2 regions of the Stenotrophomonas sp. 05N37 genome follow, and region 2 is predicted to be linked to the other one. Evidence: riboswitches for the same ligand, from Rfam matches in the RefSeq annotation. Region 2 holds a riboswitch; the other holds the start of a gene.
What was found. Region 2 has a riboswitch for cobalamin ahead of metE (5-methyltetrahydropteroyltriglutamate--homocysteine S-methyltransferase). Riboswitches for the same ligand answer to the same signal wherever they lie in the genome.
Positions count from the first base shown of each region.

Region 1: another riboswitch for cobalamin. It lies ahead of btuB (TonB-dependent vitamin B12 receptor); the one in region 2 lies ahead of metE (5-methyltetrahydropteroyltriglutamate--homocysteine S-methyltransferase).

Region 1 is NZ_JBFTNG010000003.1:174,611-179,249, reverse strand. It holds gene AC1DGC_RS11440 (aminotransferase-like domain-containing protein) at 1-112, shown strand, start outside; gene bioD (dethiobiotin synthase) at 263-949, opposite strand; gene AC1DGC_RS11430 (GAF domain-containing protein) at 1,024-1,506, shown strand; gene AC1DGC_RS11425 (TfoX/Sxy family protein) at 1,503-1,874, shown strand; gene AC1DGC_RS11420 (histidine phosphatase family protein) at 1,875-2,453, opposite strand; cobalamin riboswitch at 2,606-2,837, shown strand; gene btuB (TonB-dependent vitamin B12 receptor) at 2,960-4,639, shown strand, end outside.
Region 2 is NZ_JBFTNG010000009.1:20,714-25,352, reverse strand. It holds gene AC1DGC_RS18465 (bifunctional nicotinamide-nucleotide adenylyltransferase/Nudix hydroxylase) at 1-717, shown strand, start outside; gene AC1DGC_RS18460 (nicotinate phosphoribosyltransferase) at 781-2,205, shown strand; cobalamin riboswitch at 2,257-2,490, shown strand; gene metE (5-methyltetrahydropteroyltriglutamate--homocysteine S-methyltransferase) at 2,705-4,639, shown strand, end outside.

The sequences.
Region 1 (4,639 bases), on a different contig from region 2:
CGCGCGCTACCGGCATTGCCTGCGGCTGTCCTGCTGCCAGGAGCTGGACGAGCGCTATGTGGCGGCGATCAGCACGCTGGGCCGACTGGCCTGCGCCCTGCGCGGCGGATGAACGCCCCCCTCAACCGCACTCCGCGCCAGCCACCCATGGGGTGGCTCTACCCGGTTGGGGCCGGCCAGGGTAGCGCCACGCCATGCGTGGCTGCATCTCTCCCACGGTAGTGCCACGCCATGCGTGGCTGCCTCGCCGCGCTCGGACGCCTTACGCCTCCTGCAGGCGAAGGCAATCCGCCAACCCGGCCGGGTCCGCCCCGGGCGCGAACGGCAGCCGCCCCAGGCAGGGCATCGCCAGGCGCGCGCGCAGCAAGGCCATGTTGTCGTCGATGCGCGCCATCTGCGGGTCCACCTCGTTGCCGATCCAGCCGATGCAGGTTGCCCCGCTGGCCGCGATCGCCGCGGCGGTCAGGCGCGCGTGGTTGAGGCAGCCCAGGCGCAGGCCGACCACCATCACCACCGGCAGCCGAAACGCCTTGACCAGGTCGGCCTGGTCGAGCATGCCCGACAACGGTGCCAGCCAGCCGCCCACCCCCTCCACCACCACCGTGTCGGCCTGCGCCCGCAAACGCGCGAAGGCGGCCTCGATCGGTGCCAGCGCGACGCTCACCCCCGCCTCGGCGGCGGCCAGCTCCGGCGCCAGCGGCAGGGGCAGGGCGTACGGGTTGAGGTCGGCATAGGCCGGGCGCGGGTCGCTGGCCGCGAGCAGCGCGGTAGCGTCCTCGTTGCGCAGGCCGTCCGCGGTCAGCTCACAGCCGCTGGCCACCGGCTTCATGCCCACCGCGCGGCCGCCCTGCCGGCGCAAGGCGTGCAGCAGCACGCAGCTGGCGAAGGTCTTGCCGATGCCGGTGTCGGTACCGGTCACGTACAGGGCGGGGGGCGGATTGGCGGTCATCGGCGTAGCGGTCGGGAAAGTGCGGTGCATTATCGACGGTCCCGGCGCAGCCCGCTGCTTGCTAGACTCGGCCCATGTTCGATACTTCCACGCTCACCGGCAGCAAGCCGGAACAGTACGGCCAGCTGCTGGCCCAGGCCCGCGCGCTGGTGCATGGCGAGCGCGACCGCATCGCCAATGCCGCCAACCTGTCCGCGCTGGTCTACCACGCGCTGCCGCACCTCAACTGGGTCGGTTTCTATTTCTACGACGGCACCGAGCTGGTGGTCGGCCCGTTCCACGGCCTGCCCGCCTGCGTGCGCATCCCGCTGGACAAGGGCGTGTGCGGCGCGGCCGCCAGCCAGCGGGTGACCCAGCGCATCGAGGACGTGGACGCCTTCCCCGGCCACATCGCCTGCGATTCGGCGTCGCGCTCGGAACTGGTGGTGCCGCTGGTCAAGGGCGATACGCTGATCGGCGTGTTCGACCTGGACAGCCCGTCACTGGCGCGCTTCGATGCCGAGGACCAGGCCGGGCTGGAAGCGATCGCCGCGGTCTTCGTGGAGGCTCTGGGATGAGCGTCAAGCTGCGCAACATCGGTCCCAAGAGCGCGGCATGGCTGCGCCAGGTCGGTCTGCGCACGCCCGAGGAGCTGACCGCGATCGGCGCGGTCGGCGCCTTCGTCAAGGTTCGCCGGGCCGGCTTCAAGCCCAGCCTCAACCTGCTCTACTCGCTGGAAGGCGCGCTGCAGGACTGCCACTGGCAGGAGCTGCCGGAAGCGCGCCGGATCGAACTGGTCGCCGAGTACGACGCGATCATCGCCGACAAGCCGCTGAAAAAGGCCCCGCCGGCATCCGGCCCGGTCTACGACCGCACCGCCGAGCGCCGCGATGACGACGACAGCGGCGATGCGCCGCCGTTCGACACGGACGACGAGCACGCCTGATCAGGCCTGCTGCAGTTCCAGCAGTTCGCCCCAGAGGCGGTCGCCTTCGCGCTCCACGCGCAGCTGCAACCGCGTGCCGTGATCGATGCGCAGCGCCCAGCACATCGCCATGGGCATCCCGCAGACCTGCGACAACACCATGCGCAGCGGTCCGCCGTGGCTGACGATCAGCGTGGACGGCGCGTCGGGCTCATCCAGCAGGCGATGCAGGCCACGCACGATGCGCCGCTCGAAGTGGCCCCAGCTCTCGCCATGCGGCGGCGGGTTGGCATGCGGGTCCAGGTGGAACGCCGACAGCTGCTGCATCGGCAGTGCGTCCAGCGCCAGGCCATCCCAGTCCCCGAAATCGAGTTCTTCCCATTCGTCATCGGCGATCACGGCCAGCCCGCGCGGCAGCGCCAGCGCATCGGCGGTGGCCAGCGCGCGTTGCCGCGGCGAGCTCAGCACGCGTTCCCAGCCAAGCGCGGCATATCGGGCGCACAGGGCATCGGTACTGCCTTCGTCCAGGGCCGGGTCGGTGCGACCGTCCAGGTGGCCATCGCGGCCGGTGCTGGCGTGGCGGATCAGGTCGAGGATCATGCCACGCCCCGCCGGCGACCCGCTGCGACGGGCCGGTGGGGGTCACGGGCGTCGGTGCCGGGGTGCTGCAACCACAGTGGGGTCATGGAGATCACATCGAAAAAGCGAGGCATATTCTAACCGCTGCGCTCCATCCCCCCGGCCGATGGCTTAGACTGCGCGCACTTTCAGGTGACCTGGGGCTGCGATGCCGCCAGGTTGAAACGGGAAGCCGGTGACGCGTCAGGCCCTGTGCCACGCCGCCACTCCGGCGCTGCCCCCGCAACGGTAAGCATGGATACACCAGGCAACACGCCACTGTGCTCCGGCATGGGAAGGCGCCTGGCGCGATGGCACCGCCATCGACATGCGAGCCCGGAGACCGGCCTGGAAGACGACTGGTTGCGATGCGGCGGGCATGGCGGCGGCAAGCGGCGCCGTGTGCCCGCTCTCCGTCGAGTGACTCCCTGCAGCGCGATCATCCCCACCCCTTGCCGCGCGGGCGTGCGCGGTGCATGGAGTCATCGATGAAGCTGCAAACCCGCGTTCTTTCCCTGGCCGTACTGTCGGCCCTGCCGCTGCTGGCATCCGCACAGGACGACACCGCCGCGCTGGACCAGGTGCTGGTCACCGCCACGCGCACCCCGATCGCCCTGCAGGACAGCATCTCGCCGGCGCAGGTGATCGACCGCGCCGAGATCGAGCGCAGCCAGGCGCCCTCGCTGCAGGACCTGCTGCGTGGTCGTGCCGGCATCAACCTCAACAACAGCGGTGGCCTCGGCAAGCAGAGCTCGCTGTTCCTGCGCGGTACCAACTCGGCCCACACCCTGGTGCTGGTCGACGGCGTGCGGATCAATACCGGCGACCTCGGCCTGGCGATGATCCAGGACCTGCCGCTGGCGCAGATCGAACGCATCGAGATCGTGCGCGGCCCGCAGTCCAGCCTGTACGGCGCCGATGCAATCGGCGGCGTGATCCAGATCTTCACCCGCCGCAACACCGGCACCTTCGCTCCGCACCTGCAGCTCGGCGGCGGCAGCAACGGCCTGCGCGAGGCCAGCGGCGGCTTCGGCGGCAGCGGCGAGCGCGGCTGGTTCGGCACCGACATCGCTTACCAGCACACCGACGGCATCAACGCCTGCCGCGGCGATGCGGCCACGTTCGCCGGCTGCGGCGCCGACGAACCCGACCGCGACGGCTACCGCAACCTGTCCATGAGCCTGCGTGGCGGCTACGCGCTGACCGACGCGCTGAGCGTGGAAGGCACCGCGCTGCGCGCCAAGGGCGAGAACCACTACGACGGTTACTACAACTACTCGGAGACGCTGCAGCAGGTGCTCGGCGGCAAGGTCCGCTACAGCCCCGGCGAGCGCTTCAACCTGACCGTCAACGTCGGCCGCGCCGACAACGAGTCGGAGAACTACAACGGCAGCACCTGGCTGGGCGCGGCGCAGACCCACCGCGACAGCGCCTCGGCGCAGGCCGACATCGGCATCGCCGACGGCCAGCTGCTCAGCGCCGGCGTCGACTGGAGCCAGGACAACCTGGACGGCAGCAGCGCCGGCTACCTGGTCGACAGCCGCGACAACACCGGCGTGTTCCTGCAGTACCAGGGCCGCTTCGGCGCGCACCACCTGCAGGCCAGCGTGCGCGACGACGACAACGAACAGTTCGGCAACCACACCACCGGCAGCCTCGGCTGGGGCATGGAACTGGGGAGCGGCTTCCGCCTCAACGCCAGCTACGGCACCGCCTTCAAGGCGCCGACCTTCAGCGACCTCTACGATCCGTGGAGCGGCGTGCCGGGCCTGGATCCGGAGACCTCCAAGAGCGCCAACCTCGGCATCGCCCAGCAGGGCGACGGCTGGCGCTGGGGCCTGGATGTGTACGAAACGCGCATCGATGACCTGATCACCTACGACGCCACCACCTTCATGATGTCGCAGGTGGAGAAGGCGCGTATCCGCGGCGCGGAACTGACCGGCGCGATCGCCTGGGCCGGCTTCGACGTCAATGCCCAGCTCAGCCACACCGATCCGCGCAACCGCACCGATGGCAGCGCGCAGTTCGACAACTGGCTGGCGCGCCGCGCGCAGAACACCGCCCGCCTGGACATCGACCGCAGCTTCGGCGGCTTCCGCGCGGGCATCACGGCCAACGGTGCCGGCAAGCGTTATGACAATGCGGCCAACACGGTGCGCCTGGCC
Region 2 (4,639 bases):
GGGATGGACAAGGATGATTCCAGCTATTACCTGCGCGAGTTCCCGCAGTGGCCGCTGGTCGATGTACAGCACACCGAAACCTTGTCGGCCACCGAGCTGCGCCGTTACCTGTTCGAGGCCGGCAGCGTGGATTTCCATGGCGCGCTGCTGATGCTGCGCGGCAACGTGCCCGCACCGGTGTACGCCATGCTCGAAGCGTTCCGCAAGAGCGGGCCGGCCTATGCCCAGCTGGTGGCCGAGTACCAGTTCATCGAGCAGTACAAAGCGGCCTGGAAGGACGCGCCATACGCGCCCACCTTCGTCACCACCGATGCCGTGGTGGTGCATTCGGGCCACGTGCTGCTGGTGCGTCGCCGTGCCGAGCCCGGCAAGGGGCTGTGGGCGCTGCCGGGCGGGTTTGTCGGCCAGCAGCAGGGCCTGCTGGACAGCTGCCTGCGCGAACTGCGCGAGGAGACCCGGCTGAAGATACCGGCGCCGGTACTCAAGGGGTCGCTCAAGGGCCAGCATGTGTTCGACCACCCCGAACGCAGCCAGCGCGGCCGCACCATCACCCACGCCTTCCATTTCGATTTCCCGGCTGGCGAACTGCCGGCGGTACGCGGCGGCGACGATGCCGACAAGGCGCGCTGGATCCCGGTCAGCGAGGCGCTGGACATGGGGCCCAAGCTGTTCGAAGACCATCTCCACATCCTGGAGTTTTTCCTGGGCCGGGGCTGATCCCTGCCTGTTCCGCCGGTGGATAGACCGCCGGCGTCACCCGACGCGAAGGAGCTTCCCGTCATGCAGTACCTCGATAATCTTCTCCTCAATACCGACAGCTACAAGGCCAGCCACTGGCTGCAGTATCCGCCGGGTACCGATGCCACGTTCTTCTACGTGGAATCGCGCGGCGGCCTCTACGACCGCACGCTGTTCTTCGGCCTGCAGGCCATGCTGAAGGATTACCTGGCCAGGCCGATCACCCACGCCGACATCGATGCGGCGCGCGATCTCTTCGCCGCCCATGGCGAGCCCTTCAACGAGGCCGGCTGGCGGTACATCGTCGATGCGCATGGCGGCCTGTTGCCGGTACGCATCCGCGCCGTGCCCGAAGGCACCGTGGTGCCCGTGCACAACGCGCTGATGACGATTGAATCGACCGACCCGCAGGCATTCTGGGTACCGTCATACCTCGAAACGCTGCTGCTGCGGATCTGGTACCCGGTGACGGTAGCGACCACCAGCTGGCACGCCAAGCAGACCATCCGCCGCTTCCTGGAGCGCACCAGCGACGACCCGGAAGGCCAGTTGCCGTTCAAGCTGCATGACTTCGGCAGCCGTGGCGTGTCGAGCCTGGAGTCGGCCGCCATCGGCGGCGCCGCGCACCTGGTCAATTTCCTTGGTACCGATACCGTCTCGGCGCTGCTGTTCGCCCGCGCCTTCTACCATGAGCCGGTGGCCGGCCATTCGATCCCGGCCGCCGAGCACAGCACGATCACCAGCTGGGGCCGCGACAACGAGGTGGAGGCCTACCGCAACATGCTTGCGCGCTTTGCCACGCCCGGTGCAGTGGTGGCGGTGGTGTCGGACAGCTATGACATCTACCACGCGATCACCCAGCACTGGGGCACCACGCTGCGCCAGCAGGTGATCGACTCGGGTGCCACCGTGGTGATCCGCCCGGACTCGGGCGACCCGGTGACGGTGGTGCTGCAATGCCTGCAACTGCTGGACGACGCCTTCGGCCACGCGGTCAACGGCAAGGGCTACAAGGTGCTCAACCACGTGCGCGTGATCCAGGGCGACGGCGTCAACCCGACCAGCATCGGCGACATCCTGGCCTGCATCACCGCGGCCGGCTACGCCGCCGACAACGTCGCCTTCGGCATGGGCGGCGCGCTGCTGCAGCGGCTGGACCGCGACACCCAGAAGTTCGCGCTGAAATGTTCGGCCGCCCGGGTGGACGGAAACTGGATCGACGTCTACAAGGACCCGGTTACCGACAGTGGCAAGCAGAGCAAGCGCGGTCGCATGCGCCTGCTGCGGCATCGCGAGTACGGCCAGTTCCGCACAGTGCCGATCCCGGCCGAGGCCGAGTCGCTGGCCGCGGTCGCGCTGCCGCTGGGCTACGAGGACGCCATGCTGACCGTCTGGGAGAACGGGCGGCTGCTGCAGGACGACACCTTTGCCGACATCCGCAGCCGGGCGGACGCGGCGCGCTTGTAAGCGGCGTCATTCATCGGCCGTAACCCCCCTTGACCACCGCCCGCCTTCGGCCTACCTTGTGCGGGCCGAAGGTATCTATCTCTTCATGCAGATGAAGGGATGGGTTTAAACGGGAATCCGGTGAAGGCGCCTCGCGCGCCCATTCCGGAGCTGCCCCGCAGCGGTGAATGGAAACGAATCCTGCCAACAGCACTGGGCCTCACCGCCTGGGAAGCGGCAGGTACTAGGTGGGCGCCCGCGCCCGTGTCCATCAGCCCGAATACCGGCCCCGGCCGGGGGACACGACCGTCCCCCGATTCGACCTGGAACGTCCGCGGGGAGGTTGCCGGGGCCTGCCGCCATGCCGCCCGCGTGGCGCTGCCCCCGTGCGTCCGCTCCACGACATCCGGTTCGCCCGCGGGGGCGAAGGTCGCTGGCGGGACGGACACGGCAGCCATGGCGTGGCCGGCACGCGGTTCCTTCGTTCCTCAATGCCGCTACTGCAATGAGGACACGTTCCATGACCACTGTTACCAACCTGGGGTTTCCCCGCATCGGCGCCAAGCGCGAACTCAAGCGCGCGCTGGAAGCGTTCTGGGCCGGCGAAAGCAGCGCCGCGTCGCTGCAGGACACCGCCCGTGGCCTGCGTGCACGCCATTGGACCCTGCAGCGCGAGGCCGGCGTCGATGTGCCGCCGAGCAACGACTTCAGCTTCTACGACCAGGTGCTCGACACCGCCTTCCTGGTGGACGCGATCCCGGCCCGCTACCGCGCCCTGGCCGATGCCGACCCGTTGGCGGGCTATTTCGCGCTGGCCCGCGGCGTGCAGCGCGACGGCTACGACCTGCACGCGCTGGAAATGACCAAGTGGTTCGATACCAACTACCACTACCTGGTGCCAGAACTGCAGGCCGGCCAGGGCTTCGCCCTGCGCGGCGACAAGCCGCTGGCCGAGTACCGTGAAGCCAAGGCGCTGGGCATCGAGACACGACCGGTGCTGCTGGGCCCGGTGAGCTTCCTGCTGTTGTCCAAGACCGTGGACGGCAGCCCGGCGCTGGACCTGCTGGACGCGCTGCTGCCGGTATATGCCGAATTGCTGGCCGGGCTGAAGGCCGCCGGTGCGCAGTGGGTGCAGCTGGACGAGCCGGTGCTGGTGCAGGACCTGGACGACAGCGCGCGCGCCGCGTTCGAACACGCCTATGCGGCGCTGTCCGGCGTGCCACGCCCCAAGGTACTGCTGGCCACCTACTTCGGCGCGCTGGAGGACAACCTCGGCCTGGCCGCCGCCTTGCCGGTGGACGGCCTGCACGTGGACCTGGTGCGCGCACCGGAGCAGTTGGACGCCGTGCTCAGCGTGCTGCCGGCCGACCGCGTGCTGTCGGCCGGCCTGGTCAACGGCCGCAACATCTGGCGCACCCACCTCGACAACGCGCTGGTACTGGCCCGTTACGCGCACGGCCACCTCGGCGACCGGCTGTGGCTGGCACCGTCGTGTTCGCTGCTGCACAGCCCGGTGGACCTGGCGCTGGAAACCAGGCTGGATGACGAGCTGCGCGGCTGGCTGGCGTTCTCGACCCAGAAGCTGCAGGAACTGCGCCTGCTGGCCGATGCGCTGGACGCCCGACCGCACGCCGAGGCCGGGCTGGCCGCGTCGCGCGCGCGCATCGAATCGCGCCGGCAGTCGCCGCGCGTGCACAAGCCCGCCGTGGCCGCGCGCCTGGCCGGCCTGACCGCTGCCGATGCGCAGCGCCACAGCCCCTACCCGCAGCGGCACCTGGCCCAGGCAGGCGCCCTGCAGCTGCCACGCTTCCCGACCACCACGATCGGCTCGTTCCCGCAGACCCTGGACGTGCGCGAGGCACGCGCCCGCAACAAGTCCGGCAAGCTCTCCGACGCCGACTACGATGCGTTCCTGGCCACCCAGACCGAGCACTGCGTGCGCGTGCAGGAGCAGATCGGGCTGGACGTGCTGGTGCACGGCGAGTTCGAGCGCAACGACATGGTCGAATACTTCGGCGAACAACTCGATGGCTTTGCCTTCACCAGGAATGGCTGGGTGCAGAGCTACGGCTCGCGCTGCGTGAAGCCGCCGGTGATCTTCGGCGATGTGACCCGCCCACGGCCGATGACGGTGCGCTGGTCGCAGTACGCGCAGTCGCTGACCGACCGCCCGATGAAAGGCATGCTGACCGGCCCGGTGACGGTGCTGCAGTGGTCGTTCGTGCGCGATGACCAGTCGCGCGCGGACACCTGCAGGCAGATCGCGCTGGCGCTGCGGGACGAGGTACTGGACCTGGAGGCGGCCGGCATCGGCGTGATCCAGATCGACGAGCCGGCGATCCGCGAAGGCCTGCCGCTGCGCCGCGCACAGTGGCGCGAGTACCTGGACTGGGCGGTGGAAGCGTTCCGGATCAGTGCCAGCGGCGTGCGCGATGCCACCCAGATCCACACCCAC